DNA from 4 places in the Halomonas sp. Mc5H-6 genome. Region 1 is predicted to be linked to each of the others. Evidence: predicted binding sites of a transcription regulator. Region 1 holds the regulator's gene; each other region holds the start of a gene.

Region 1 (7,792 bases):
CGCCTCGACACTCGCCGAGACGCCGCATGCCACGCTTTATGACAGCGAGCGGCGCGTCTGGAACGCCACGTCAGAGATAGGTACGCTTAATACCCGTTCTCAGGAGCTGACGCTTTCGGGCGACGCAAGATTGATCGCCCCTGAAGAAGGCTGGCAGCTTGACACGGACGTTCTGCACTATGAGGGGAAAACCGCCCATGCGTGGAGTGACACTCATGTGCTGCTCCAGCAACCACCCCAGCGCATGACAGCACGGCGTATGGATGCATGGCTCAACGAGGAGGAAGTGCGGCTTGAAGGTGACGTTCAAGGCCACCACCCTCCGGAGACGCAACCCGGACAGGAATGAAACATGAAAGCGTTTATCTACACGGCGATGGCGGCTGCCTGCCTAGTGCCCTTTTACGCGACGGCGGATAACCACCAGCAGCCAGTTGAAGTCGTCGCCGACCAGCTTGACCTGGATCAGCGCGCAGGTACAGCGGTCTACACCGGCGACGTCGAAATTCGCCAAGGCAACATGCTGATACGAGGCGACGAAGTGGAAATCCAGCGTAACGAAGAAGGCGAGCTCTCCCGGGCCACAGCGCTGGGCGAACGAGCGTATTTGCGGCGCCAGCCCGAGGACCAGGATGGCCCGATGGAAGGCTGGGGTCGGCGGGTGATCTACCATGTCGCCGAGCGCCGGGTCGAGTTGATTGATCGGGCGGAAATCATCCAGCAAGGCGACCGCTTCACCGGGGGACGCCTGGAATATTTCATCGACCAAGAGGTCGTCAAGGCGCGTTCCGATGTCGACAATCAAGAGTCGCAGCGCATTCGCATGACGCTGCAACCCGAAGGTTAAGGAGAGCCAGATGGCCGTTGCCGACAACAGCGCAACACGAACGCTATACGCCCGTCATTTGGCAAAAAGCTACAAACGCCGGCGCGTGGTGAAAGACATCAACCTGGATATCTCACAGGGCAGCATCGTCGGCCTGCTCGGCCCCAATGGCGCTGGCAAGACCACGTCATTCTACATGATTGTCGGCCTGGTCAAGGCAGATGCGGGCAGCGTTGGTATTGATCAACTCGACCTTTCCCGAGCGCCCATGCACGAGCGCGCCAAGGCAGGCATTGGCTATTTGCCCCAGGAGGCGTCGATCTTCCGCAAGCTTTCCGTCGCCGACAACATCATGGCCATTTTGCAAACCCGAAACGACCTGGACCGCGCCGGACGCGAAGCGCGCCTGGAAACACTCCTGGAAGAGTTTCATATCACCCATATCCGCGACAATATGGGCATGAGCCTTTCCGGGGGCGAACGGCGCCGCGTCGAGATCGCAAGGTCCCTCGCCACCGAACCTGCGTTCATTCTGCTGGATGAACCTTTCGCGGGTGTAGACCCCATCTCCGTAGGCGACATCAAGTCGATCATCCGCGCCTTGAAGGACCGTGGCATTGGCGTCTTGATTACCGACCACAATGTGCGCGAAACACTGGATATCTGCGACGTGGCCTACATCGTCGGCGACGGGCATATCATCGCCAGCGGTTCCCCGGACGCTATTCTTGACAACCAGGAGGTACGTGACGTTTACCTAGGTGCTGATTTTCGTCTCTAAAGCCCTTAATGGCATATTTATTGCCAATGGCATACTTATTGCACTTGCACCCGATCACAACTCGCACTAGGGTGGATGCTTTCCGATAAACGAGTGGTTCTCAGATGGTCATGAAAGCTTCTCTTCAACTGCGGATCGGCACCCAGCTCACCATGACACCTCAGCTGCAGCAGGCGATTGCCCTGCTACAGCTATCAACGCTCGATTTACGCCAGGAAATTCAGCAAGCGCTCGATGCCAACCCCATGCTCGAGCAGGAAGACGAGTTCAGCGAAAGCGAACAAGCCGCCAGCGAGCCGGAAGAAGGCGAGTGGGCAGATAGCATTCCCAAGGAGCTGTCCGTCGACAGCGACTGGTCAGATACCTATCAGGATTCGGCTGGCAGCGGCAGCACAAGCAGCGACGGGCCTGACTTCGAGCGCCAGGCAGCCGGGCAAAGCCTTCATGGTCACCTCCTCTGGCAACTCGCCATGACCGATTTGAGCCAACGCGAACAGTTAGTGGCCGAGAGCCTGATTGATGCGCTGGATGCTAACGGCTATCTCACCCAACCCCTTAACGACATCCGCGAAGGACTGCGAGATCAGGGCGTGGAAGGCCTCAGCCAGCGCGAGGTCGAAACCATTCTGCTGCGACTGCAACAGTTCGAGCCCACCGGCATCTTCGCCCGCGATCTTCGCGAATGCCTGATGCTTCAGCTCGCCGCCCTGCCCGACGACACCCCGCTGCTGATGCCTGCCCGGCGGCTGGTCCGCCAGTTCCTGGAAGCCCTGGGCAAGAACGATCAGCGTCTCCTCAAGCGGCGACTCGGTCTGGACGACGCGCAACTCGATGACGTCATCCAACTGATCAGAAGCCTGGACCCGCGCCCCGGCAGCGTTTACAGCGCCACTGACGATAGCTACGTGATTCCCGACCTGGTGGTTCACCACGATAACGAAGGCTGGCACCTCGAACTCAACCCCGAGGCCTTGCCCAAACTCAGGATCCAACCCGATTACGCCAGCCTGATCAAGCGCGCCGACAAAAGCCAGGATAACCAATTTCTCAAGGACCACTTGCAGGAAGCCCGCTGGCTGATCAAAAGCCTCTCCAGCCGCAACGACACCCTGCTACGCGTTGGGCGGGAAATCATTACCCGCCAGATCGGCTTTCTCGAACACGGCGAAGAAGCCATGAAGCCGCTTATCCTGGCCGATATTGCCGATGCGGTGGAGATGCACGAATCGACCATCTCTCGTGTCACCACCCAGAAGTTCATCCATACACCGCGGGGCATTTTCGAGCTTAAATACTTCTTTTCCAGCCAGATCAGTAGCCAGGACGGCGACAGCCACTCCAGTACGGCCATTCGTGCGCGCCTCAAAAAACTGATCCAGGAAGAACCCCCCGGCAAACCCTTGTCGGATAGCCGTCTGGTCACCCTGCTGGAGGAAGCCGGCATCCACGTGGCCCGACGCACGGTCGCCAAATATCGCGAAGGCATGGGGATCCCGTCTTCAAGCGAACGACGCCGTTTGCGGTAGAAAAACGGAAACTCACTACAAGGGCTTTGCTTAACGCCAAAAAGGGTTACAATCGAAGAACAGTCCGACGGATAAGGAGTACGTCAATGCAAGTCAATATCACCGGTCATCATGTAGAACTGACTGACGCCTTGCGTGACTATGTCAACGAAAAGTTGGAACGCGTTGAGCGCCATTACGACAACATCACCACCGTACAGGTAACGCTCTCGGTCGAAAAAGAGCGTCAACAGGCCGCCTGTACGCTGCACGCTGCAGGCGCTGACTTGCATGCCGAGGCCCTCGATAATGACATGTACGCCGCCATCGACGCCCTGGCGGACAAGATCGATCGACAACTCGTTAAGCATAAGGAAAAAGCACAAGCCCGCGCCCAGGGCGCAGGTGTGCGTTAATTCAATGACGTTGGCCACAATCCTCCCCCCGGAACGCGTTCTCTACGATGTGCCCGGGGGCAGCAAAAAACGGGTGCTGGAATTTTTCAGCACCTTTATCGCACAAAACATTCCCAGCCTCGACAGCCAGGAAGTGTTCAGCCGTCTGATCGGCCGTGAACGCCTCGGCAGTACGGGGATTGGTAACGGCGTGGCGATTCCCCATGCGCGAAGTCCGCATTGTGATTCGCCCATCGCCGGCTTTCTCAAACTCAATGAAGCGGTCGACTTCGACGCCATTGACGGCGACCCGGTTGACCTGGTGTTTGTTCTGCTCGTGCCTGAAGAAGCCGACGATACGCACCTGGCACTGCTGGGCCAAGTTGCCTCCATCATGAATGATGCCGACACGCGCCAGCAGCTACGCAAGTCGGGTAGTCAGCGTGAATTGCTGGACCTCATCTCCGCCAAGATACGCGAACAGGCTGCCAGCCTTTAAAAAGGCGAGGCGCTTATGGACCGTCCTAATCCCGGGTCGCTTGTCCAAGTCGCTTGACCGCAAGCAAGAGAGCCTTCATGCAACTCGTCATTATTAGTGGCCGATCAGGGTCAGGCAAATCGATAGCCTTGCAGGCGCTGGAAGATCTGGGTTATTACGCTATTGATAACCTGCCCGCCATGCTGCTGGATTCACTGGTTGAGGAGTTGCGCGATCAGGGCGGTCGCACCCACCTGGCCGTCAGTATTGACGCACGCAACCTGCCAGGCGCACTTGCCAAGCTTCCCGAACTGCTCAAAGAGCTTCGGCAGCGGACCATCAAGTGTCAGATCGTGTATCTCACCACCGACGCACGCATTTTGCTGGAACGCTATTCAGCCACTCGCAGACGGCACCCGTTAACCCGCAACAGCAGCCTCACGCTAGAAGAAGCCATCGACAAAGAAGAGCAAACGCTGCACGAGATTCGCGATCTGGCCGATTTGACCATCGACACGACCCGGCTTTCGGTGCATGACCTTCGTCGCCGCATCACTGATCAGGTCGCCCATCAGCGGCGCGACCAGCTAACGCTGACTTTCGAGTCCTTCGGCTATAAGCGCGGCGTTCCGCTGGATGCGGATATTGTCTTTGATGTCCGCTGCCTGCCCAACCCCTACTGGGATCCGGCGTTACGGGGCTCCACTGGCCGCGACGCTGATATCATTGCGTTTTTGTCCAGTTACCCACTGGTCGATGACATGACCCGCGATATCGAGGCCTGGCTTGAACGCTGGCTGCCAGCCTATCAGCACAGCCAGCGCAGCTACATGACGGTGGCGATTGGCTGTACCGGCGGTCAGCATCGCTCGGTTTATATCGCTGAACAACTGGCGCAACGCATCGCCAATCTGCTGGGTGAAGTACATTTACGCCACCGCGAGCTGGGCTTGCAATACACCGTCAACGCGCCGCTTTAGTTCGAGCCACGTTGACAACCATCATCTATCGCGAAGACCCTCATAGCCAAAAGGAACCAGGGTGCCAGAACGTAGACTTACCCTCACTAACCAACGCGGCCTTCACGCGCGGGCCGCCACAAAGCTTGTGCAATGCAGTCAGCAATTTGACGCCAATGTCCGCGTTTATAAACAGCAGCAGGAAGCCGATGCCGCCAATATCATGGCGCTGCTGATGCTCGCGGCCCCCTGTGGCACGGAGCTATGCATCAAAGCAGAAGGCAATGACGCCGAACAGGCCCTGGATGCCATTCAATCGCTGTTCGACGCCCGCTTTGACGAAGACAAGTAAAACCCCGTCTGCAACGATCGGCTAGTTGCCGGCGATGGTCATGCCATCAATCAGCCAGCTACCGGAATGGATACTGCCGCGGCGGTCAATGTCATCACCCACGCCCACCAGCGCACCGAACATACGCTCCAGGTTACCCGCGATGGTGAACTCTTCGATAGGGTATTGCACCACCCCGTTTTCGACCCAGAAACCGGCTGCACCGCGGGAATAGTCGCCCGTGACACCGTTAATGCCCTGCCCCATCAGCTCGGTCACCCAGACACCGGTGCCCATTTGCTCGAACAGGGCGGCCGGGCTGGATAACGGCGCGGTAATGCGCAGATTGCGTGCGCCCCCGGCGTTTCCGGTCGTCTTCATGCCCAAACGCCGTGCGCTGTAGGACGACAGCATATAGCTCGCTATCTGGCCGTTTTCGATAAAGCGGTTGTTGCGCGTTTGAACCCCTTCCCCATCAAAGGGAGAGCTTGCCGTCGCACCAATCTCCATCGGTCGTTCTTCAAGGCTAAACCAATCGGGAAACAGCGGCGTATTGAGTCGGTCACACAGAAACGAAGCCTGACGGTATAGCGCGCCGCCTGCCAGCGCGCCCATCAGATGGCCCACCAGGCCACTTGCCAGACTTGGATCGAACAGCACCGGATAAGTGCCCGTTGGCGGACGCCTGGCCCCCAAGCGGCGCAGGGTACGCCTGGCCGCCTCGCGCCCCACGGCGGCCGGGTCGGATAAATCGTCAGGGTTGCGCGCCGAGGTGTAGTCCATATCACGCTGCATGCCTTGTTCGTCTTCAGCAATCAACACGCAGGAAAGTGAATGTCGACTCCCTTTTTGGGTGCCGACGAAGCCATGGCTGTTGGCGTAAACGCGCACGCCTTCACCGCTCGATAGCGAAGCACCATCCGACTGAGTGATGCCTGTCACTTCGCGGCCCGCTTGCTCACAGCTCAGCGCCAGCTCGATGGCCCGGTCGGTGGTTAACGCCCAGGGGTGATGGACTTTCAAATCAGGGATATCGGTCGCCATAAGCGCCGCATCGGCAAGACCTGCCGACGGGTCCTCACCCGTATAGCGAGCAATCGACAGGGCCTTTTCCACGGTTGCCAGCAGCGATGCCTCGCTGGCATCCGTGGACGACGCGCTACCCTTACGCTGTCCCACATACACGGTGATGGCAATGCCCTGATCACGGGAAAGCTCGACGGTTTCCACTTCGCCCTGGCGGACACTGACGCCAATTCCCTGATCGACACTTGCCCCCACCTCAGCGGCATCTGCCCCCATCCGTTTAGCCATCGCCAGGGCACTTTCAGCACGCTGGATGAGCAGTGCCTGTTGGGCTGATGCGTCGAACGCTTGAGCCATACAATCTCCTTAACCACCGACATTGTCGGTAGATCCATATTGAGCATCGCGGCCTGATATAATAAGGCCACGAATTCTGTTGATGAGAACCTACGATGCCAAAACAACGCCCCGAGCCCCTAGACGACGACATGGCAGAGCGCCCCAGCAAGTCCCAGTTGAAGCGCGAAATGCATGCACTTCAGGCATTGGGGGAAACACTGATTGCCATGCAGCCCGCCGAGCGGGCGCGTTTCCCGCTATCCGATGACATGCTGCGTGCCATCGACGAGACCGCTCGCATTCGTTCCCATGAAGGGCGTCGGCGGCATATGCAGTACGTCGGCAAATTAATTCGCAAGGAAGACCTTGCCGCCATTCAGGCCGTGTTCGACAACATCGAACAAGAAAAGCAGCATCGCGACCATGCGTTTCATCGACTTGAAAAATGGCGTGACCGGCTAATCGATGAAGGCGACCCGGCCGTTGAGCAGTGGCTCAACGAGCACCCGGACACCGACCTTCAAACCCTTCGCCAGTTGATTCGCAACGCCAGGCGCGAGCGTGATCAAAACAAGCCGCCCACCAGCGCTCGCAAGCTTTTCAAGTTTTTACGCAACACCGCTGAGCTTTAGTTTTTTCAAGACTGCGTGCCGCCGACGGTCAGCTCGTCGACCTTCAGCGTCGGCTGACCGACACCCACCGGCACGCCCTGGCCTTCTTTACCGCAGACGCCAATGCCGGTATCCAGCGCCATGTCATGGCCGATCATCGAGACACGGCTCATGGCGTCAGGGCCATTACCGATCAGCGTCGCGCCCTTCACCGGCGCCGTCACGCGGCCATCTTCAATCAGATAGGCTTCGCTGGCGGAGAACACGAACTTGCCGGAGGTGATGTCGACCTGGCCACCGCCAAAACTCACGGCGTAAATACCCCGCTTGACGCTCTTGATGATGTCGTCTGGCTCATCCTGCCCGGCGAGCATGACGGTGTTGGTCATACGCGGCATCGGCAAATGGGCAAACGACTCACGCCGGGCGTTGCCGGTGGGCGCCATGCCCATCAGGCGAGCATTGAGCTTGTCTTGCATATAGCCGGTCAGCACGCCGTCTTCAATCAACGAAGTGTACTGCCCTGGCGTGCCCTCATCAT
Region 2 (7,792 bases), on a different contig from region 1:
ACCTACCACGCCATGCGCAACGTCCGCCCCGACATGGCCCACGTGATCGTGGGCGATGGCCCTGCCAAGGCTCAGCTTGAAAGCGCGCTTCCGGATGTGCATTTTACCGGTTTTATTGACCCCGACGCGCTTGCCCGGCATTACGCAAGCGCCGACCTGTTCATCTTCCCCTCGCTTTCCGAAACCTGGGGCAACGTGGTCAGTGAGGCCATGGCCAGCGGGCTCGCCGTGGTGGCCTATCGGCACGCGGCCAGCGCCGAGCTGATCCAGAGCGGCTACAACGGCATTACCGTGCCCATCAACGACGCTGCGGCCTTTTGTCAGGCGGCGGTGACGCTATGCCAACACCCGGCAGACTATGCCAAGTACAGTCGGCTCGCCCGGCTGAAAGCCCTCGAGCAGAGCTGGGCGGGCATTGCCCGGCAGTTTCTTGATTATCTTCTAAAGGCCCAGGAGGCTTATCATGCGACCCCGTCCCCTCGTCGTATTCGATCGTCTTGATTTGCTGGAATGGCAGTTTTGCCAACGCGTGTCGCGCCTATCGCTCTACCGGCCCTGGCGACTGACCCTCCAGGCCGCCAGCCGGCTGGGAGACTGGCCAGCCTGGGTGCTGCTGATCCTGGCGCAACCCTGGCTCCAGCCTGATGGTGCCTGGCGAATGTTGCAGTACACCCTGATCGCCATCATCGCCATCGCCATTTACCGGTTGGTGAAAACCCGCCTGTGCCGTGAGCGGCCGTATATTACTTATCGCAACGGTATTCAGTGCAACGCACCGGCCCGGGATCGCTATAGCTTCCCCAGCGGGCATACCATGCATGCCGTGATGTTCAGCGCCTTGGTCGCCGCTCACACCCCTTGGTTATTGCCTGTGGTCATCCCCTTGGCGATGCTGATTGCGATCTCCCGGGTTGGCCTGGGCCTGCACTACACAAGCGATGTTATCGCCGGGGGTGCCATGGGCTATGGCTTTGCGCTGCTCAGCCTTTACCTTATGGGCTAGCCAGTCCAGCGATGGGTGATCGTCCAGACGCAAAAAAACCACCTCGCCGGAACAAGGTGGTAATTTCGCATCGCCGCCATTCCATGACGCTGATGTTTAGCGCATCCTTACGCTAAAGCGGGGAGTGCCCATTCCTTTGAATGTTCCATCCATTATCAATTGGCTTCCTGCCTTCCTTTTACTACTGCGACACTCCCCTGACCCGCTTTACCTTTCAACTACTGACGTTTCGACTGCCGTAACTTCCTACCCATTACCTTCTAGCTGACGACTACCTTCCTATTACCTTCCAACACGAGAGCAACCTTGCTACGTAACGACTTTCCAATACAGCTTTCCAATACAACTTTTCAATTTCCTGTGAAATAACTTTCCACTTTCTGTTTAACAACACTGACCAACTGCCTTGACGTTGATAACAGTGAGGTTTATCCATGCGAATAAAAAAGCATCCATGACATTTCGCATGTAATGCTAATGGAGCAGACATCAGGCCAACCAGGCTTTAAAAAATACAAAATTAATTTAAATCATGAACTTAGCTTATACCGACATGGGCCACTCATCGCGCCGATGGCACAAAAAACATGTAGCGTATTGGCACATGCGACAAAACAGCATGGTGATATGACAAAAGAGGTACATACTGGCGGTGTGGCTAAACGGCAAACCTTTGCTAATCTAGCTGATATCACGATCTGCCTGAGTAAGGAGACTTCCATGAAACGCGTCACGGCCATTGCCATTCTATGCACCACTGTTCTGCTCCTGGTGAGCGGTTGCAACACCATCCGCGGTGCGGGTGAAGACATCGAGCAGGGTGGAGAAGCCATCCAGCAATCAGCGAGTTAATACGGTTATGCTAACGGTCTACCTGTCACACGGTCTGGAAAGCGGCCCCGGGGCGCTGAAAATGCAGGCGCTGAAAGGCATCGCCGAAAAGCTCGACGATTGTGAGGCCGTGGTAATGGATTACCGTGACCAGCCCGACCCGCAACAGCGCCTTCAGCACCTAATGGCGACGCTGGAGACCCGGGGTGATGACCCTGAACGCTGCGTTTTTGCCGGTTCAAGCCTGGGCGGCTGGCTAAGCGCAGCGGTCAGTTCGCAGCAGCCCGTGTTGGGCTGCTTTTTATTGGCCCCGGCCATCGGGCTGCCGCATTATCCGGAAACCGACCCCACGCTCCAAGCCAGCTGCACTCACGTCATTCATGGCTGGCAGGATGATGTGATCCCACCTCGCCCCGTCATTGACTGGGCCGAACGTCAGCAGCTGTCACTGCGCATGCTGGATGACGATCATCGCCTCCACGAAAGCCTAGATACCCTGCTCAGCGACTTCGACGCCTTCCTGATGCGATGCAGCGCCGTATTGCACGCCCGCTCGATCGCCTGTTCACGCCGCTAAAGGCCTCACGGCATTAGACAAACACTCTCCAAAGGTGTACAAAGAATGTACACACAGAAGGAGAGCGTCCATGTTTGGCCTTTTCAAGCGCGACCCTAAAAAGAAGCTACAGCAAGACTACGAACGCAAGCTGCAAGCCGCCATGGAAGCTTCCCGCAACGGTGACATGCGAGCGAACGCCACCTTGACGGAAGAAGCCGATGCGCTGCTCGCTGAAATAGAGCGCCTTAAAAAAGCAGACAAGTAGCAACGCCTGGCGGTCGTTTCAGCTACTCGTCCGCCAGCGCAGGTAAGAGCGTCTTCAGCTTACGGGTCAGCGTATTGCGCCCCCAACCCAATAGCTCTGCCGCCTCGCCCTTACGTCCGCCGGTATGCTTGAGTGCGGTTTCTATCAAGATGCGCTCAAAGTCCGGCACCGCCTCTTCCAGCAAATGGGTATGGCCCTCCGCCAAGGCGTGATCCGCCCAGTCGCGAAAAGCGCTGCGCCAATCGCCATGGGCGCTGGACTCCGAGGCGCTGGGTGAGCGCAGCTCTGCTGGCAAATCCTCCACCAGCACTTCTCGTCCCGAGGCCATCACCGTCAGCCAGCGGCAGATGTTCTCCAACTGGCGAACATTACCCGGCCAGGGCAGGCGGGTCAGATGCGCTTCCGCTTCGGGGGTCAGCACCTTCACATCCGTGGACAGCTCTTTGGCCGCCTCAGCCAGAAAATGACTCGTCAGCCTGGGGATATCCTCACGCCGCTCGGCCAGTTTCGGCAAGTGGATGCGAATGACGTTCAGGCGGTGAAACAAGTCTTCCCGGAAGCGCCCGTCGTCGACCAGGGATTCCAGGTTCTGGTGGGTGGCCGCGATAATCCGCACGTCGACCTTGGTCGGGGTGTGCCCCCCCACCCGATAGAACTCGCCGTCGGCCAGTACGCGCAGCAGGCGCGTCTGGGTTTCCGCTGGCATATCGCCAATCTCATCCAGAAACAGCGTACCGCCATTGGCCTGTTCAAAGCGCCCCTGGCGCTGTGAGGTGGCACCGGTAAAGGCCCCTTTCTCATGGCCGAACAGCTCGGACTCGATCAAGTCCCGGGGAATCGCCGCCATGTTCAGCGCGATGAACGGCTTGCCCTGGCGCGGGCTGTGCTGATGCAGCGCCTCGGCAACACGTTCTTTACCGGTCCCCGACTCACCGTTGATCAGCACGGTAATGTGCGAGTGGGATAGCCGACCAATGGCCCGGAACACCTCCTGCATGGCAGGGGCTTCACCGATAATTTCGGCGTTGAGCCCCTCCGGTACCGTGACCGGGCGCTGGCGTTCGCGAGCATGGGCAATGGCACGACGCACCAGCGCCAGCGCCTCATCAACGTCAAACGGCTTGGGCAGATACTCGAAGGCACCGCCCTGGTAGGACGCCACCGCACTGTCCAGGTCCGAGTGCGCGGTCATCACGATGACCGGCAAGTCGGGGTGGGCCTCGCGTACCCGTGCCATCAGGTCCAGGCCATCTATTCCCGGCATGCGAATATCGGTAACCAGGACATCCGGCGGACTCTCAAGCAAGCGGGAAAGGGCCGTGTCGGCACGCTCGATACATTCAACCTCGAGGTCGGGTTGCGCCAGCGCACGTTCAAGTACCCAGCGAATCGCACGGTCATCATCAACAATGACGACCCGCGCAACATCATTACGGGCAGGCTCTGTCATGACGCTTCTCCGGTGACATTAATAACCAAGGGAATCAATAAACGAAATTCGGTGCGCCCCGGGCGTGAGTCGCATTCGATCAGCCCTTGATGTTGGTGCAAAATTGATTGGGCGATCGACAGTCCCAGGCCGCTGCCTTCGGCACGGCCCGAGACCATCGGGTAAAACAGGGTTTCCTGCAGGGTGCCGGGAATGCCCGGACCGTTGTCGATAATACCCACCTCGCTGACCAGACGATGACGCTCGGCACCCAGCGTAAACTGGCGGCGCGCGCGCGTGCGCAGTACCAGGGTCGGCGTCGGCGTCTCGGCATCGCCCATGGCCTGGACCGCATTGCGGGCCACGTTCAGTACCGCCTGGATCATCTGTGCTTCATCGCCGAACAGCTCCGGCAGGCTGGGATCGTAATCGCGCTGAATATCCACCCAGGGGTGCTCGGCGATCAGCAATGAACGCACGCGTTCGAGCACCTTGTGAATATTGACCGGCTCGTGCTTGACGATGTAGTTGGGCCCCAGCATGGAATCCACCATATCCCGTAGCCGGTCGACTTCCTCGACGATGATATGGGTAAATTCACGCAACGCCGGGTTATCCAGGTCGCGCTCCAGCAGCTGCGCCGCGCCGCGAATACCGCCCAGCGGGTTTTTGACTTCGTGAGCAAGGCCGCGGGCCAGCACCTTGATGGTTTCCTGGCGGGTGGTTAGCGCTTCCTCGCGGGAAATCTGCATCAGCCGGTCGCGGGGCTCCACTTCCAGCAGCAGTTCCATGTCGGAGAGCGGTGTCACCGTATAGTCGACGGTGAGCGGATCGCTATTCAGCGGCGAAATGCGCGCCTCGCGTTGGGTAAAGGGATGAAAGGCGTCGCGGGCCTTGGCCAGCACTTCGTCGATGCTTTCATCACCGCCCAGCATTCCGTCAAGGCTCATCCCCTGTACTCGGCTCAGACTCACGGCAAACAACGCCTCGGCGGCAGGGTTCATCCAGCGCACATTAAGGCGGCCGTCCAGCAGCAGCACCGCCGTGGTGAGGTGTTCAAGTAAACGCTGGTGCATGGTGGTGTCTTGCAAAGTCGCCTCGTCCATTATCTTGGGTCAACCTTCCGCTGGAAAGATGTAGAGAGAACTGCAAAAAGCGCGCCAAATGCGCCAGCGCGCTGATTTGCACGTCACTTGCGCCGTGTGGCGGTGCATGGCGAGCTGTTTTAGCGCAGGCCATCGACGCCTCCAGCCATCGCATGCACCATAATGGCGCATTAGTGCTATTCTGCCACCACAATCGTCACCGCGGTTGTGCGGTGCTGCCGTCGACCCTGGCTATCCAACAACTCAGCCTGAAGCCGATGCCGACCAGCGGGCAAGTTCGCCAGCCAGAACACATCGCTGTGCAGCGCCGACTGGCTGATCTCGCCATTCACCCGCAGCTGCACCCGATGGTCATCGCGTAACCGCGGCACAATGCTGAGCATGACCGGCGTGGCGGCGCCCACCTCGGCACCAGCGCTTGGCGAGCGAATCAGGAAGCGGTCGTAAGGCATGAAGGGCTGGCCAGGCGAGGTGGCCGGTGGCTTATTGGGCGCCTCCGCGTATTCGCTTGGCAATCCAGGCAGCGGCGCCAGCTCAAGCGCTTCGCCGCCCTCGCTCGGGGTGTCGGAAAAGGTGACATTGCCGTGTTCATCGACCACTCGATAGACGGTTGACGATGCAGCCGTGATATTCACCCATGCGACCAGCACCAGGCCCATGCCCCAGCCCTTTGCCTGCGCCACTAACGCCTTACGCGACATATGCCCCCCCTTAACAAAAAAAACCCCGCCGTGGCGGGGTTTAGGCTTATCTGCACCACATCGGTGAGATTAGCAGCTGTTCTTAGCAGCTGTCGTTCTTAACAGCTGTAGTACATATCAAACTCGACCGGGTGCGTGGTCATGCGAATACGCTCCACGTCTTCCATCTTGAGCTCGATGTAGGCATCGATCATTTCGTCGGTGAACACACCGCCTTCGGTGAGGAAGGCACGGTCGGTGTCCAGCGCTTCCAGCGCCTGATCCAGGCTGCTCGCCACGGTCGGCACGGCCTTGCCTTCTTCCGGCGGCAGGTCGTACAGGTTCTTGTCCATGGCATCGCCAGGATGGATCTTGTTCTTGATGCCGTCGATACCGGCCATCAGCATGGCCGCAAAGGCCAGGTACGGGTTGGCTGTCGGGTCAGGGAAGCGGGTTTCAACGCGCTTGCCTTTCGGGCTGGCGGTATACGGGATACGGATGGACGCCGAACGGTTACGGGCACTGTAGGCCAGCATGACCGGGGCTTCGAAGCCAGGTACCAGACGCTTGTACGAGTTGGTCGAGGCGTTGGTGAAGGCGTTCAGGGCACGGGCATGCTTGATGATGCCGCCAATGTAATACAGCGCCATTTCAGAAAGACCCGCGTACTCATCACCCGCGAACTGGTTGGTACCGTCTTTCCAGAACGACTGGTGAACGTGCATGCCCGAGCCGTTATCGCCTACCAGCGGCTTCGGCATGAAGGTGGCCGTCTTGCCATAGGCATGCGCTACGTTGTGGATAACGTACTTCATTTCCTGGACTTCGTCGGCTTTCTTCACCAAGGTGTTGAATTTCACACCGATTTCGTTCTGACCGGCGTTGGACACCTCGTGGTGGTGAACTTCCACCGACTGGCCAATCGCTTCCAGGGTGTTACACATGGCACCGCGGATATCGTGGAAGCTGTCGACCGGAGGAACCGGGAAGTAACCGCCTTTGACACGCGGGCGGTGACCCAGGTTGCCGCCTTCTACCTGACTGTCCGTGGCCCATGCACCTTCTTCAGAGGTGATCTTGTACATGGCGCCCTGGATGTCGGATTTCCAGTGGACTTCGTCAAAGATGAAGAATTCGGGCTCAGGACCGAAGAAAGCAGTGTCACCAAGACCGGTTGACTGCAGGTACGCCTCAGCGCGCTTGGCAATGGAGCGTGGGTCACGGTCATAGCCCTGCATGGTGGCCGGCTCGATGATATCGCAGCGGAGCACCAGGGTGGCATCTTCGGTGAAGGGGTCAAGATAGGCAGTACCGTCTTCCGGACGCAGAATCATGTCGGATTCGTTGATGCCCTTCCAGCCGTTGATGGACGAACCATCGAACATCTGACCGTTTTCGAAAAACTCTTCGTCGACATCGCGGGCGGGCACGGTCACGTGCTGCTCTTTACCGCGGGTGTCGGTGAAACGCAGGTCTACCCACTTAACATCATGCTCTTCAATTAGCGCGAGAGTCTTGGCTGACATAGTGTCCTCCGGTATGAGCGTGGCTTAAAGCTAATGACAGTAAGCTACCAGTAAATGTTGTTCGACATGTTGCGTGCATCATGGCACGCCTGCCTTGCTTATTCACTCAACGTTTGTCCGTTGCAATCAACAGAACGTCTAGCGATAGAAACCGGCTAATGTTGTAGCACGCCGCAAGGCGAGTTGCCTATGACCTACATAGCCGCTGCCGTTGACAATGCAGATTGCGTGCCACTTCTGCACCAATATGGCATAAATAAATAGCAACTTTTTGTTTTTAAATAATTTTTAAAATCAGTTTTGTGCCACTTCATGTTGCATTTCACGCGTGGCTGCCAATACACGGCCCGACAAGGCCTTTCTATGCACCAATAAAGAACAAAAACGCGGTCT
Region 3 (7,792 bases), on a different contig from region 1:
AGCCGTCGCGGCGATCGTTTTCAGGTGCTCGTCGAATCTGACATGATTGAAGGCGAAACGCTCGATTCGCGCGTGCTGGCGGTTAAATACCAGGGCGAACGCATGAACTTGACCGTCGTGCGCAATGCGACCGACGATAAATTTTATACACCGGAAGGTGCGAGCCTGGACCCGGCCTTTGCACGTCGGCCCTTTGAAGGCAATTACCGCCTGAGTTCAGGCTTCAATCCGCAGCGCAAGCACCCCGTCACCGGGCGCATCAGCCCGCATAACGGCACCGATTTTGCCATGCCGATTGGTACACCCATCACGGCCCCCGCCTCAGGTCGGGTCGAGAAGGTCGCCAACCATTACGCCGCCGGACGCTACATCGTCGTTCGTCACGACAACGGCTACCGCACCCGTTACTTACATCTATCAAAGCCTCTGGTCAGCCAGGGTGAGCGGATCGAAATGGGCGAGCGTATTGCGCTATCGGGCAACACCGGCCGCAGCACTGGCCCGCATCTGCACTACGAGGTCATCGTCAACAATTCACCGGTCAACGCGATGACCGTTGAGCTGCCCGAGAACACCAGCCTGGATGGCGATACCCTTATCGCGTTCCAGCGCCAGGCCCAGCCTATGCTGGCGGCGCTTGATAGCGGTGAGACCGGCACGATCAGCCTGGTCGGCAACACATCGGACGACGACAACGAATAACCTTCTCGTTCCTGCCAAAAAGCGCCACTTGTGGCGCTTTTTTTGTGTGGCCCAACGAGGCTGCTTACGCAGTTATTAGCCTGACAGTCGCACGGGTTGGCTGAGTGCCGACTCCACGGCCGCGTCGTGGCCGTATATGTCCGTCCGAAACTCGACCTCGCCCTCAGCATTCGGCCAGGCCGTCAAATAATGCAGCGCGATGGGCACGCGACGCGGCAAGCTGAGCTGCCGATCGCTCTGACTACTGGCCACCAAGCTCGCCACCTGCGCCGTACTGCCGGTATCCTCTAACAGCAACTGGGCAAACTGGGTGACACCTTCCACCCTGACGCAGCCTGAACTCAGTGCGCGCTGGTGCCGCTGAAATAGCCCCTGAGCCGGCGTGTCGTGCAGATAGATCATATGGTCATTGGGAAAACGCACGACGACGCTGCCTAATGGATTCGCGCTACCCGCCACCTGACGCAGCATGACACTGCCCGGTCGTTGCCAGTCGACTTCCGCCGCATCCACCGGGTTACCGTCAAAATCAACTACCTGAATATTCTCCTCAGCCAGGTAGTCAATATCTTCCCGCACCCGGGGCAATATGTCCTCGCGCAGGATAGTAGGTGGAATGGTCCAGCTCGGGTTTAAGGTTAAATGGGTAATCGCCGACTGTATCACCGGCGTTGCCCGCTGAGGCGAGCCTACCACGACACGGGTTTGCCAGTGCTCACCACCTGGCCGAGTGTAATGCAACCGGTAACCGGCCAGGTCAACCCATACCCTCGGCGCATCGTCCGGCTGAGCCCCCATCCACCGCGCGCGCTCAAGATTTACCCTGAGCTGTTCGACTCGCGATGACAGGGGGACGTTAAGCGCTCGGCGGGTTTGCTCGCCGACCACGCCATCTTCCTGAATCAGGTGGCGCCGTTGAAAACGTTTGACGGCCGCCGCAAGCTGAGCATCAAACTGACGTTGATCAGGAACATCGACGTCTACCTGGGGGTAAGCCTGAGGATTCGCCGCGAGCAGGTGCGGCTCACCCCAGCGGGTCAATCGATGCCGCAAGGTCAGCACATCATCATGCTGGTCGCCGAGTCGCAACGATTCTTCACGATGGTCGAGGTAAGGCGCATTCGCCTGCAATGACCGCGTTTGGAAATCAATAAACGCCGCCCTTAATCGACGGTACGCCGAGGAGTCCGGGCGTGCCTGGTCAAGCGCCGCCGCAACATCCAACTGATTCACGGCCTCGGCCACCGCCCTCATCGAGTAACCTCGCGACGGACGCTCAGCATCCCATTGAGCGCTCAGCCGACGGGGGTTGACCTGGCCACGATTCAAATGATCAAGGGCTTGCAACAGCGCCTGGCTCGCCTGCAACTCAAACGCCACCTGGGCGGACTCCCCGCCTGCCTGGCTGCGCTCAAACGCCGCCATGAGCGACGCTGCTGCATAGTTCTCGGGGTTTATGCCGTCCTGTTCAAGCTCATTGAGCCCTGCCACAAGCGCTTCCACACTGTCGGCCGTCGTCCATACTGGCTGGTAATTGCGGTATTGATAGAAGCTGTCGATAGGCAAACGCTGCTCGCTCGCCGCTAAACGCACTTCCAGCGCCTCGCTTATTGGTGTCGCGGTGTCTGCACCCGCGCTACCCGCCACACCCACGCTCAGGCAAAGCGCCATGCCTACTGCCCATCGTCTTAATGGCTGCCGCTCGTTCATTGCCCTCTCCTTGCGTTACTATGACGTTCCCAATAGTGTGTCGTACTTAATTGTTATAATAGCGTGGTTGTATCATAGCGTGTTAATGACTGCCCAACCGCGCTCCACTTCCAGGATGGACTTATATGGTGCCATTTTTTTCGCTTCGTACCTGGCTTATTTGGCTGCCCACCACGTTATTGTCACTTCCCGTCCACGCTTCCAGTTTTTTTAGTCAACTCGATAGTGAACCGCCGGATGGCGTTCTGCCGTTAAATCATCAACTGCTTCAGCTCGCACCAGACGCCAGCCCGGATGCGCTTCGCCTCGCCGCCCAGGCGCTCAGCTGCCGCGACCCTCACGCCGAGCGCTTGGCGGTGATCGATTACTCACTGCCGTCAACCGAACCACGGCTCTGGGTGTTCGATCTGGCCCAACATGAATTGATGTTCCAGGAACTGGTCTCCCACGGTCAAGGTTCGGGGGATGCCCAGGCGGAGACGTTTTCCAACATCCCCGACAGCCACCAATCCAGCATCGGGCTGTTTAAGACGATGAACAGTTACTACGGCCGCAATGGCTATTCACTGCGCCTCGAGGGCCTGGAGGCGAACGTTAACGACAACGCCTATGAGCGCGCCATCGTGATCCACGGTGCCGACTACGTCAGCGAAGCCTTTATTGACCAGACAGGGCGGCTGGGACGCAGCCACGGCTGCCCGGCGGTTCGCGAAGAAATCACCTATCCCTTGATTGATAGCTTAAAGGGCGACCACTATGTGTTTGCCTATTACCCTGACCAGGAATGGGTCGCGACCTCACAGGTGATAAACTGCCCCAACGCGCCGTCACTTGCCAACCGCTTTTAACGCCCTATATCCAGGAGGCAAGCCCATGATTCCCCCCAAATCCTTAGACCTGGCATTACAGGGCGGCGGCTCGCACGGGGCCTACACCTGGGGCGTCATTGACCGCTTGCTGGCGGACTCCCGGGTCGAGATCGAGGGCATCAGCGGCACCAGCGCGGGGGCAATGAACGGCGTGGTCATGGCCGATGCGCTCACCCGCGGCGATAAAGAAACCGCCCGCGAGGCACTGCGCGACTTCTGGCAGGCCGTTAGCCGAGCGGGCATGGCAAGCCCGATCCGTCGCTCACCGCTGGACAAGCTGACCGGCAACTGGAGTCTCGAACACTCGCCCGGCTATATCGCCATGGACCTGATGAGCCGACTGGTCTCGCCCTATCAGTTCAATCCCCTCAACGTGAATCCTCTGCGTGAAATTGTGGCCGAACGGATCGACTTTGATCGGGTCCGCCGCTGTGAACAGCTCAAACTGTTCGTGACTGCCACAAACGTCCGTACCGGCAAGCAGCGGGTCTTTCGCCGCCATGAGATGAGCCTGGATGCGGTCATGGCCTCCGCGTGCCTGCCGTTTGTGTTCCAGGCCGTCGAGATTGATGGGGAAGCCTACTGGGATGGGGGCTACATGGGTAATCCGGCGCTATTCCCGCTGATGGAAGAATGTAGCGCACGCGATATTCTGCTCGTTCAGATCAACCCCATTCGACGCGACACCTTACCGACCACGGCGTCGGCCATCATGAACCGGCTTAACGAAATCACCTTCAATTCAGCGCTGATCAAAGAAGTGCGCATGATCGCCATGCTTAAACAGGTGCTTGACGCCCAGGGGATCGAGAACTGCTACCAGCAGGCATTGTTCCATCGCATCAGTGGTGAAGGCGCGTTACTGCCCCTGTCGGTATCCAGCAAGCTGAATGCCGAGTGGCCCTTTCTTTGCCATCTGTTTGAACAGGGCCATGCCGCTGCCGACCGCTGGCTGGAAGACAACATCGACGCGCTCGGCGAACGCTCCACGCTGGATATCGACGACGTCTATCTGGATGAAAGCTCGGCACCTTCTACAGCACCAAACTAGGCCAAATCCGGTGTGCTGATGCCCAATAATGCAGCATTAACGCAACCGTTATCTTCCAAACCTGCCCCTCAACCATTATTCAGCAAACGATAATTCACTGATTTAGATAAAAAAATACAACCATGGCAACCACTTTGCATAATTACAGGCAGTGGTGGTAGGCGTGGACCAGGCCCAATCGGGTACGAGTGCGTCGAACCTGACCTTCAATGAAGAAGGCATGTTCTCGTGAACCGATGACGCTGCGTGCTTCACGCGCAGGGTATTGAACTCGTAACAGAACCCGTGAGGCCATCCCATGGATATTCGCAACAAAGCCAACCGTATTCGGTTGCTCAATTTCTCTACGCCGCAAATGCGTGCCTTCCATTTTTCCTGGTTTGCTTTCCATCTCTGCTTTTTTGGCTGGTTTGGCATTGCGCCGCTCATGGCAGTGGTACGTGAAGACCTCGCCCTTACCCAGACCCAGATCGGCAACACCATCATCGCCTCGGTCGCCATCACCGTCATTGTCCGCCTGGTAATCGGTGTATTGTGCGACCGCCTGGGACCGCGCAAGACCTATTCCGGCTTGTTGCTGCTCGGCTCCATCCCGGTAATGGGCATTGGCCTGGCCGACAGCTTTGAAACCTTCCTTCTTGCGCGCCTGGCTATCGGCGCCATCGGCGCGTCATTTGTGATCACCCAGTACCACACGTCCATCATGTTTGCGCCCAACGTTGTGGGTACCGCCAACGCCACCAGTGCAGGCTGGGGGAACCTGGGCGGCGGCACGACCCAGATCGTCATGCCGCTGATCTTTGCCGGCATGCTGATGCTGGGGGTCAACGAGGCGCTGGGCTGGCGGCTAGCCATGGTCGTGCCGGGCGTTGTGCTGTTCTTCACCGGCATTGCCTATTGGCTGTTTACCCAGGACGCCCCCGACGGCAACTTTGACGAACTGCGCGCTCGCGGCGAACTGCCGCCCGCCAGCGGCGAAAACGGCGCGCTACAAAGCTTTACCGTCGCGGCAAAGGATATCCGCGTGTGGGCGCTGTTCGTCGTGTATGGGATTTGCTTTGGCGTGGAGTTGACGATCAACAACATTGCCGCCATCTACTTTTTCGACAATTTTAACCTGACGCTTGCCACAGCTGGCCTGATTGCGGGCCTGTTTGGGTTGATGAATATCTTTGCGCGTACACTGGGTGGAATATTTTCTGACCTGTTTGCCAAACATGGCGGCTTGAAGGGACGCGTACGCTGGTTACTGGTCGCCCTCATTTGTGAAGGCATTGCCCTGATCGCCTTCTCACAGATGCATATACTGAGCCTGGCGATTGGCATCATGCTGGTGTTCAGCCTCTTTGTTCAGATGGCCGAAGGCGCTACCTACGGGGTGGTCCCCTTCATCAATAAAAAAGCCCTGGGCGCGGTGGCCGGTATTGTGGGCGCGGGCGGCAACGTAGGCGCCGTCTCCGCCGCCTTCCTGTTCCGCAGTGAAAGCCTGACCTATCAGCAAGGTCTCTTCTACCTGGGGCTAGCCGTCCTTGCCTTGGCCTCATGCGTTCTGCTGGTTCGCTTCAGCGATGCGCAAGAAGCCGAAGAGGCAACCGCCTACCGAGAAGCGGTCGGCGACGATACCGGGGCGGGCGCCCTATCGTTACGCTAAACGACGCCGATTGCGCACTTTCCTGAAAGTGCGCAATCAATGGCGGTGAGCACAAAGGAAACGCATTATGTCTTCAGCTCAACAGCTACTGTTAACCGCCAAACGCTGCGATATCGATAACCTGACCCATCTGGCGACAACGTGTGACATTGTGGGCGATATCAGCCACTTCATTCACATGCTGCAGCGTGAGCGGGGTGCGTCGACGATTTTTCTGGTTTCACAGGGCACCCGCTTCAAAGAACGCCGCGCGACTTACCGCCAGCATAGCCAGGATGCCGAAGCACTGATGCGTCGTCGCCTCGAGGCATTAAGCCAGGAAGCTCGTCCCCAGGCCGCTGCGCGTCTACTGCGTCGGATTGCAACGGTATGGGCAGCGCTGGACGAACTCAGCACGCTGCGCCACGCCATCGACACCTTTGCCATTACCCCGGACGCGGCAACTCAGGCCTTCAACCAACTGACCAGCGGGCTGCTGGCGATTGTCTTTGAAGCGGCCGATACGGCTGTCGACCCTGATATCACCCGCGCTCTGGTCGCCATTTTCCATTTGATGCAGGGCAAAGAACTGGCGGGGCAGGAACGCGCATGCGGCGCCTTTGGCTTTACCCAGGGGTATTTTGACGACGCCCATAGCGCATTGCTTGGCCAACTGATCGACGACCAGCAGCGCTGCTTTGATACCTTTGAGGAATTCGCTTCTCCCGAAGCACAGCAACATTGGCAGGAGGAGCTCTCGCCGCGCACGCTCTCGGGCATCCATCAATTGCGCGACATTGCCCGCCAGCGAGCCTCGCATCCAGATACATCGGACTCACTGGGTGAAACCTGGTATGAACTCACCACGCTGCGCATCGACAGCATTAAAAACGTGGAAGATGCCTTCAACGCTCAGCTGACCGCCCTGTGCCATAGCAAGATTCAGCAAGCCACCGTCGCGCTGGAAAAAGCCAAAACAGAGCCTTGCCGTAATTCGCCGGCGCCTTGCGAACAACTGCTGGCCTTGAGCAACGGTGAGCCTCTGGGCGACTTGACCGCCAATGCGCTTAATTCGCCCCTTGGCCGGTCATTGATCGAATTGACCCAGGCGCAATCAAGCCGATTGCAGGGGCTGAGCGACGAATTGGAAAATACCCGCAAAGCCCTGCGTGAACGCAAGCTGATCGAACGGGCGAAAGGCCTGATCATGGCCCACCAGGACATGACAGAAGAAGAAGCGTACCGGTTTTTGCGCACCACCTCGATGAATCAGAGCAAAAGCATGGCGGACATGGCGCAGTCGATTCTCGACCTATCCACCATCCTCAAGCGCAAAGAAGCCGGGTACTAACGCCCCCTCTTTTTCATTCGCAGGCTTACGATTTGCACAACCGCGCTCAATTAGCCATGCTAAATAGGATGTTATGGCTAATCGTATGGAGTGCATAGGATGCAAAGAAACGTATTACTGATTACCGGGGCCTCCAGCGGCATTGGGGCGGCTACCGCTAGAGCTGCTGCCCGTGAGGGCTACAAGCTGGTCTTGGCCGCCCGCTCGACCGACAAGCTCACCGCCCTTGCCCAGGAGCTAGGCCCTGAAAATGTGCTGACTTGCGAGCTGGATGTCACCCAGATGGACGAACAGCGCGCCATGGTCGACGAAGCGCTGGAAACCTTTGGCCGAATCGATGCCGTCTTTGCCAACGCCGGTTGCGGTGGTTCACCGGGCGGCTTCAGCGGCGCCGACCATGAACGTTGGCAGGAAATGATCTTGACCAACGTCTACGGTGTGGGTTTAACCCTCCAGGCATGCTTACCGGCGCTCAAACG
Region 4 (7,792 bases), on a different contig from region 1:
GAAAATAAGGCCTGTATTTAAACGATAATATTTATTGTTTGCAAACAAAACGCCCAGGCGAGTGCCTGGGCGCGGTGCTGACGTGCCTGATTTAAAGCCGCCGACGTTAAAACGCCAACATTAAAACCGATAATGCACGCTGGCGGTAATGCCGCGTTCGGCGCCGAAGTAGCAGTACTCGAGCGAATTACACGAGGCGACGTATTCTTCATCCAGCAGGTTGCTGACGTTGAGGCGGGTCTCGACGCCTGGCATACCGGCCTCGCCAAGGTCGTAGCCGAGCGTGGCGTCGACTAGGGTGTAATCGGGCACGGTTTCGGTATTGTCGCGGTCAGCGGCAATGTCGGCGTAGTGGCGTACGCCTGCGCCAATGTCGGCACCGTTCAGCCAGCCGTCGTTAAACGCATACTGCGCCCAGAGCTGAACCTGATGACGTGGCGAATAAATTGCATCATTGCCCTCGTTGCCGTCATCGCTCTTGGCGTAGGTAATGTCGGTGAAGCTGTACCCGGCCTGCAGCGACAGCGCATCGGTGAGTTGGGTACGCGCCTCCAGCTCGATGCCCTGGGACTCGATTTCACCCACTGCGCGGTAAGGGTCGGTGGGCTGTTCCTTGGTGGCCACGTTTTCCTGGCTGATGTGGAACACGGCGGCGCTGTACTGGCTGGCGCCATCGTTGGGCTGATATTTCACCCCGGTTTCCCACTGCTCGCCTTCCATGGGGGCCAGCAGGTCGCCGTCGGCATCCACAAAGCTGGTGGGGGTGAAGGCCGTGGAGTAACTCAGGTAGGGGGCAACGCCGTTGTCGAACAGGTAGACGGCCCCGGCCCGGCCGCTGAATTGGGTGTCGTCGAGGGTGCTCGATTGGCCGGTATCCTGGTTGGTATTGTCGATGTCGACCCAGTCGTAGCGTCCGCCCAGGGTGAAGCGCCAGTTATCGAGGGCAATCTGGTCTTGCAGGTAAACCCCGGTCTGCTCCAATTCGTGGCGTTCGTTGGTCGTTGCATACATCGCCGTAGGCTCTGCGCCATACGTCGGGTTGAACGCATCCAGCGAGGGAAATGCGCCTGATGGCCAGCTGACGTCGTTGTCGCGCTGCTGATAGTCGACCCCGACCAGCACGGTGTGGTCCATAAAGCCATCGTTAAGGTTGGCTTCAAGCTGGTTATCCACTGTCCAGGCGTCGAGCGATTCCTCGCTGCCGGAGTAGTAACGGGCGAGTTCATTGGATGTGGGTGACGTCCAGCCAAAGCCATAGACCTGATTCAAGGTGACATCCGAATTGAGGTAGCGCAGCTGCTGGCGCGCGGTCCAGTCGTCATTGAAACGATGTTCCAGGGCATAACCCACCATGCGCTGGGTGCGCTCATAGGCCTCGTAGTCTTCCTCGCCGTCGAAGAAGTTATTGCTGATCTTGCGCCCGTTGCGCGGAACGACGGCGCCTTCGTAAGGCACGCCGGAATGGTAGCCGCCTTCGGGTTCGTCCTGCAGGTAGGCGTCCAGCGTCAGGCTGGTGGCGTCGCTGATATCCCAGGTAAGCGAGGGGGCAATGGCGTAGCGTTCCTCCTCTGTCGGGCCAAACTGGGTATCGGCGGCGCTGGCAATGCCTACCAGGCGGTAAGCGACGCGCTGTGCTTCTCCGAGTGGGCCGGTCAGGTCAAAGGCGGCGCTGCGCTGATTATTATTGCCCACACGAAAACGTAGCTCGCCGCCGGACTGAAACTCGGGGCGCTTGCTGTTAAGTGCCACCACGCCCCCTGGCGAGGCCTGGCCGTAGAGTACCGAGGCGGGGCCCTTGACCACTTCAATGCTGTCCAGAAACCAGGGGTCTACGCGCAGGGAGCTATGCGAGTTGGTATCGCCGATGAGTTTCAGGCCGTCAAGGAAGGTGTTGCTCAAGCTGCCATCGGAGAAGCCGCGCAGTACCAGGTAGTCAAAACGGTTCGACGCCCCGATCTGGTTGCTGTAGACCCCGGGCGTGTAGTCGGTCGCCCGCTGTACGGTGCTAATCCCGCGTTTGTCCATATCTGCGCGGGTAATGGTCGATACGCTCTGGGGTATTTCGATCGACGGCGTTTCCACCTTGGTGGCCGCCTGCTGAGCGGTGACGGTCACCGTGCCCAGGTTGTCGCGCTGGGCTTCCTGAGCGGCGGCAAAGGGGGCGCTGCTGGCCATGGCGACGGCAATGACCAGCAGCGATGGGCGGAAGTGGCAAGCTGAAATTGGCATGGTAACGATCCCTTAATAGTTCTAGTAATGAGAATTGTTACTTTTTAATGCAGGCAGTAGGTATGCGGTCTGCCAAATTGGCTATGCGCAATGCCAAATTCATCTGGGGGCGCGCTGTGAAATGACGTCATGAGGGGCGATGCCAAAGCGGCGACGAAACGCCGTGGCGAAATTCGTGGCGTGACGATAGCCACAAGTGTGGGCGGCTTGCTGAACGCTCATGCCTCGTTGCAGGGCTTGATAGGCCCGTGCCAGGCGGCATTGGCGCAGGTGATCAAAAATTGAGCAGCCATAGCGGGCACGAAATTTCTGGCGCAGGCTGCTTGGGCTCATCGCCACTTCTCTTGCCAGGTCGCTGAGGCAGTACGTGCGCTCGGGATGGGACGCCAACTGGGTATGGAGGGCGGCCAAGCGCGCCTCGTCACGGGCCGGGATAACCGGCGGCACCTTTGCCGCCAGCGGTGTAGCCGGGTCTTGCCGGGCGTAATTCGGTAATCCTTCACCCAGCAGTTGGAGGGCCAGGCCTTGCCAGATCAGTGGCTGGCGCCAGTTGGCCAGCGGCTCGGCGGCGGTATCGCTTAATAGTTGCGTGAAGGCGGTCGACAAGCGCCAAGGGTACAAGCCCGGTGTGGGGGGAGCCGATGGCAGGTCCAGAGGGTTGGTGGCAAGCACTGCCAGATTTACCGTGTGCAGCCTTGCCTGGGCCGGTTGGAAAACCGTAAGCGGCTGCTCGGCAGTAAAGTGGACGCACATGCCGTCGCCCGCGTTAAGTTCGATGCGTTGGGAGCCCAGGCGGGCGCTTATATGGCCTTCCAGTACCACGCTGATAAACCAGGGTGCCGTCTGGCGGGAGGCCGAGCTATAGGCGCAGTTAACGCACAGGTCGGAAAGCGTCAAGTGCATGGCTTGAGGCAGGGCGACATCGCGAACGCTGCCGGTGGCGACGCTCGCCCCGGCAGGGGCATTGCGAATGCGATAGTCGATACCGAAACGCTGGCCTAGCTGGGCAAGCGTCCCTGGCGTTAGCTCATAAAGCGGTTGGCTGGCTTGGGGACCGAAGGTGGCGGTGGTCATGCGTGCATCACGGTAACGGTGAAATTCGGCAATGCATCAAAATGGGGCATTGATGCATTGCCCGCATCATTGGATGCGAATTACGTTACCATGTGCACATTAATAGTCAATGATATTTATTCGCATTCATTGTGACGATTTGGATGTGTCGTCATCGCCTTTGCTGTCGGCGTCATCGGAATCCGACTGGGGCTCTGTGGGTAGCGGCGGTGCCTCGGCTTCGACGGGCGTCGAGGCATCGGCTGCCTGGGCATCCACCGCGGCTTCCAGGCTTGCGACCTGGCGTTCCAGTGCTTCTACCCGTGAGCGGGTGCGCTGCAATACGTCCATCAGAATATCGAAGTCCTCGCGGGACACCAGCTCCAGGCGGTCGAAGGCCCCACGCACGACCTGATGGACCCCCTTCTGGATATCTTCGGGCGCTTGTGAAGCGTTCTGCAAACGGTCACCGATTTGCTGGGCGAGTCGGCTAATACGGTCTTGAGGCGCCATGGCTTTCTCCTATCGGTCAATGTCTCGATACGGCTATCTAATTATCAGGATACGCAACCCAGGCGGGATTCGCATGCTTCTTGGGCTAATTTGTGCCTCCCGTTCATGCCCTACAGTGGGGCGCTTGCGTTTTGCCTTTGATCAATTTTGGTGCAATAGCCGACTTGTTAGCGCGTGTTGCTGGCGGTGAGTCGCCAGCATGCCTCACTCTATTGCATTTAAAGCAATGAAATATAAGTAAAAAAAATCAGATGGCACGGTATGCGCATTAGTGGAGCAGGCACTTTTTTTGGGCGGCTCGGCCGCTCCTTAATCCAGCAGGGGAGATTCGGGATGAAACTCATCACCGCCATTATCAAGCCATTCAAGCTCGACGACGTTCGCGAAGCACTGGCCGACAACGGTGTTCAGGGCATTACCGTCACTGAAGTCAAAGGCTTCGGCCGCCAGAAAGGCCATACCGAGCTATATCGCGGCGCGGAATACGTGGTCGATTTCTTGCCCAAGGTAAAAGTCGAGGTCGCCGTCGACGACGGTCGCCTCGAAAGCGTGCTCGATGCGATCTGCAGCGCGGCCAACAGCGGCAAGATCGGCGACGGCAAGGTATTTGTCACGCCGCTTGAGGACGTCATTCGGATTCGGACGGGTGAACGCGGTGCGGACGCCGTTTAAACCTGACGTTACGGATCATTTCTTTAGTTCAACGGGGAACTTACAATGAATGAGTTGACTGATCTGAGCTACGCGCTCGATACGTTTTACTTTCTGATCTGCGGTGTGTTGGTCATGTGGATGGCCGCTGGCTTCTCCATGCTGGAAGCTGGCCTGGTGCGTTCCAAGAATACCGCTGAAATTCTCACCAAGAATATCGCGCTGTTTGCGATTGCCTGCACCATGTACCTGCTGGTGGGCTACTACATCATGTACTCCGGCAACGCCGGTGGCTTCCTGCCCAATCTGGGCTTCCTGATCGGAGCTGAGAATAGCGTGGATGCGGTTACCGCCGGTGGCGATGACGCACCTTACTACTCCATGCGTTCCGACTTCTTCTTCCAGGTCGTCTTTGTAGCAACCGCGATGTCGATCGTCTCGGGTGCGGTCGCCGAGCGCATGAAACTGTGGGCCTTCCTGGCGTTTGCCGTGGTGATGACTGCCGTGATTTATCCGGTGTCTGGCTACTGGACCTGGGGCGGCGGCTGGTTGGCCGAAGTCGGCTACTCTGACTATGCCGGTTCGGGCATCGTGCACCTTGCCGGTGCGGCAGCCGCGTTGGCAGGCGTTATCGTACTGGGGCCGCGTAAGGGCAAGTACGGCAAAGATGGCTCCATCCATGCGATTCCGGGTGCCAACATGCCGCTGGCGACGCTGGGTACCTTCATCCTGTGGATGGGCTGGTTCGGCTTTAACGGCGGCTCTGAATTGAAGCTGGCCGCTGTCGATTCCGCCAACAACGTCGCTCAGGTGTTCGTGAATACCAACGCTGCGGCCGCGGGTGGTGTGATCGCCGCGCTGATCCTCGCCAAGCTGTGGTTTCGTAAAGCGGACCTCACCATGGCGCTCAACGGCGCGCTGGCTGGCCTGGTTGCCATTACCGCCGACCCGCTGTCGCCTTCAGCGCTGGGCGCGACGATTATCGGCGCCATTGGTGGTCTGATCGTCGTGGCCGCCATCGTCACGCTGGATAAAGTGAAACTGGACGATCCGGTCGGTGCCATCTCCGTTCACGGTGTCGTCGGTATCTGGGGCGTGTTGGCCGTGCCATTGAGTAATGATGGCGCATCATTCGGCCCTCAGCTTATCGGTATCGTGGGCATCTTCGCCTGGGTCTTCATTGCCAGCCTGATCGTTTGGCTGATCCTGAAAGCCATCATGGGAATTCGGGTCAGCGAAGAAGATGAGTACGAAGGCGTCGATATCGCCGAGTGCGGTCTTGAAGCCTACCCTGAATTCGGTATCAAGAAGTAATTCAATGCCAATCAGGTGAGCACAAGCGCTCGTCACTGGCCTCCCTTCGGGGAGGCTTTTTTTATTCTGCGCCGGTAGCGGTGTATGCTGATAGGTAACGGATAACGAGCAGCGCGCTGGGCTTGTTATCTTCCATTACCATGGCTACCCAGCTAGAGGATCTCGCAATGAAACTAATCTCTGCCATTATCAAGCCCTTCAAGCTTGATGACGTGCGCGAATCGCTCTCCGACATTGGCGTACAGGGCATTACCGTCACCGAAGTCAAAGGTTTTGGTCGTCAGAAGGGCCATACCGAGCTGTACCGGGGCGCTGAATATGTGGTCGATTTTCTGCCCAAAGTGAAGCTCGAAGTGGCAGTTGACGACGACATGGTCGAGCAGGTCATCGAGGCGATCACCCAGGTAGCGAATACCGGCAAGATCGGCGATGGCAAGATTTTCGTCATGCCGCTCGAGCAAGTGATTCGTATCCGTACCGGCGAGACCGGGAAAGACGCGGTATAACGCCCCGCGCGCCAGAACACGAAAACCCCCGCCAAGCGCTGCTGTTAGGCAACGAGTGGCGGGGGTTTTTATTCGGCGGTCTGCTGCTGAGCGAGTTGCCCGTTGAGCGTGTTACGTTTCGACCTTACTTTTCGACAAAAGCCCGTTCGATAACGTAGTCGCCCGGCTCGCCCATGCGCGGCGAGATGTTGAGGCCCAGCTCGTCGAGCAGCGCGCTGGTGTCGTCGAGCATGGCGGGGCTCCCGCAAATCATTGCGCGGTCCTGGCGAGGGTCGATGGGCGGAAGCCCGGTGTCCTCGAAGATCTTGCCGGTGCGGATGTGGTCGGTCAGACGCCCCATGGTGTGAAACTCTTCACGGGTAACGGTCGGGTAGTAGACCAGCTTCTCGGCGATTTCCTCACCCAGGTACTCGTGGGCAGGCAGCTCTTTAGTGATAAAGTCGGCGTAGGCCAGTTCCGAGACTTCACGCACGCCGTGAACCAGGACCACTTTCTCGAACCGCTCGTAGACTTCCGGGTCCTGAATCAGGCTCAGGAAGGGTGCCAGGCCGGTACCGGTGGACAGCATGTAGAGATTGCGCCCTGGCAGTAGATCATCGGTGACCAACGTGCCGGTGGGCTTGCGGCTGACCATGATCTGATCGCCGACCTTCAGGTGCTGCAGGCGAGACGTAAGCGGGCCGTCGGGCACCTTGATGCTGAAGAACTCGAGGTGGTCTTCGTAGTTGGGGCTGGCAATCGAGTAAGCGCGCATCAGCGGTTTGCCGTCGACTTCCAGGCCTATCATGACGAACTGGCCGGTCTTGAAGCGCAGGCTGCGTTCCCGGGTGGTGCGGAAGCTGAACAGGGTGTCGTTCCAGTGGTGAACGCTGAGTACGTCTTCCAGGGCGAACTTGCTCATGCCATTTCCTCCGTCAGTGACGCCATCAACGCCACGGATATGCATAAAAAGAATAAAAAATAGGTATCAAGTTGCCAGCAAGTCTAAGCAATGGATGGTATATCTGTTAAGTAAATAATCTTGATAACGCTTATCTTTAAAATAGATATAGCGTCCTGGTGATAGGTCAGACCCCATGCACTATACCCTGCGTCAGTTGGAAGTCTTTGTTGCCGTTGCCCAACACGAAAGCGTCTCCCACGCGGCTCGCGCCCTTGCCATGTCCCAGTCGGCGACCAGTACGGCGCTTGCCGAGCTGGAGCGTCAGTTCGACTGTCAGTTGCTCGACCGCATCGGCAAGCGCCTCAAGCTCAATGCCCTGGGCTTCCAGTTGCTGCCCAAGGCGGTGGCGCTGTTGGACCGCGCCGAAGAAGTGGAGGAATTGCTGCGTGGCCAGCAAGGCGTGGGGTCGCTGGAGGTTGGCGCGACCCTGACCATCGGCAATTATCTGGCCACGCTATTGATCAGCGATTTCATGCAGCGCTATCCCGGCAGCCGCGTGCGTCTGGCGGTGCGCAATACGCGGCATATCATCGAGGGCGTTCGCCAGCACTCGCTGGATCTGGGGTTGATCGAAGGGCCGTGT

The links. Region 1 encodes sigma-54, which starts transcription at its own class of promoters, with help from an activator protein. Its sites were predicted from a motif close to TGGCACNNNNNTTGCTNT; they were not measured.
Region 2: glnL (nitrogen regulation protein NR(II)) is a predicted target of sigma-54. The motif match lies at 5,233-5,250, and genes of this name have one in related genera.
Region 3: NH395_RS05235 (NarK family nitrate/nitrite MFS transporter) is a predicted target of sigma-54. The motif match lies at 4,456-4,473, and genes of this name have one in related genera.
Region 4: NH395_RS07050 (P-II family nitrogen regulator) is a predicted target of sigma-54. The motif match lies at 4,048-4,065, and genes of this name have one in related genera.

The regions. Positions count from the first base shown of each region.
Region 1 is NZ_JAMXSI010000001.1:194,436-202,227, reverse strand. Features, by position in the region: gene lptC (LPS export ABC transporter periplasmic protein LptC) at 1-349, shown strand, start outside; gene lptA (lipopolysaccharide transport periplasmic protein LptA) at 353-847, shown strand; gene lptB (LPS export ABC transporter ATP-binding protein) at 858-1,607, shown strand; gene NH395_RS00895 (RNA polymerase factor sigma-54) at 1,712-3,133, shown strand; gene raiA (ribosome-associated translation inhibitor RaiA) at 3,220-3,528, shown strand; gene NH395_RS00885 (PTS sugar transporter subunit IIA) at 3,533-4,006, shown strand; gene rapZ (RNase adapter RapZ) at 4,084-4,965, shown strand; gene NH395_RS00875 (HPr family phosphocarrier protein) at 5,027-5,296, shown strand; gene pmbA (metalloprotease PmbA) at 5,318-6,658, opposite strand; gene yjgA (ribosome biogenesis factor YjgA) at 6,754-7,272, shown strand; gene tldD (metalloprotease TldD) at 7,278-7,792, opposite strand, start outside.
Region 2 is NZ_JAMXSI010000010.1:64,494-72,285, reverse strand. Features, by position in the region: gene NH395_RS14005 (glycosyltransferase family 1 protein) at 1-501, shown strand, start outside; gene NH395_RS14000 (phosphatase PAP2 family protein) at 464-1,003, shown strand; gene NH395_RS13995 (entericidin A/B family lipoprotein) at 1,724-1,855, shown strand; gene NH395_RS13990 (YqiA/YcfP family alpha/beta fold hydrolase) at 1,863-2,411, shown strand; gene NH395_RS13985 (DUF6435 family protein) at 2,482-2,658, shown strand; gene ntrC (nitrogen regulation protein NR(I)) at 2,681-4,108, opposite strand; gene glnL (nitrogen regulation protein NR(II)) at 4,105-5,163, opposite strand; gene NH395_RS13970 (DUF4124 domain-containing protein) at 5,370-5,894, opposite strand; gene glnA (glutamate--ammonia ligase) at 5,993-7,399, opposite strand.
Region 3 is NZ_JAMXSI010000002.1:407,076-414,867, reverse strand. Features, by position in the region: gene NH395_RS05255 (peptidoglycan DD-metalloendopeptidase family protein) at 1-702, shown strand, start outside; gene NH395_RS05250 (L,D-transpeptidase family protein) at 778-2,412, opposite strand; gene NH395_RS05245 (murein L,D-transpeptidase catalytic domain family protein) at 2,538-3,260, shown strand; gene NH395_RS05240 (patatin-like phospholipase family protein) at 3,286-4,332, shown strand; gene NH395_RS05235 (NarK family nitrate/nitrite MFS transporter) at 4,631-5,983, shown strand; gene NH395_RS05230 (nitrate regulatory protein) at 6,051-7,313, shown strand; gene NH395_RS05225 (SDR family oxidoreductase) at 7,413-7,792, shown strand, end outside.
Region 4 is NZ_JAMXSI010000003.1:282,823-290,614, forward strand. Features, by position in the region: gene NH395_RS07035 (TonB-dependent siderophore receptor) at 121-2,175, opposite strand; gene NH395_RS07040 (AraC family transcriptional regulator) at 2,329-3,303, opposite strand; gene NH395_RS07045 (accessory factor UbiK family protein) at 3,430-3,795, opposite strand; gene NH395_RS07050 (P-II family nitrogen regulator) at 4,129-4,467, shown strand; gene NH395_RS07055 (ammonium transporter) at 4,513-5,760, shown strand; gene glnK (P-II family nitrogen regulator) at 5,928-6,266, shown strand; gene NH395_RS07065 (ferredoxin--NADP reductase) at 6,391-7,167, opposite strand; gene NH395_RS07070 (LysR family transcriptional regulator) at 7,343-7,792, shown strand, end outside.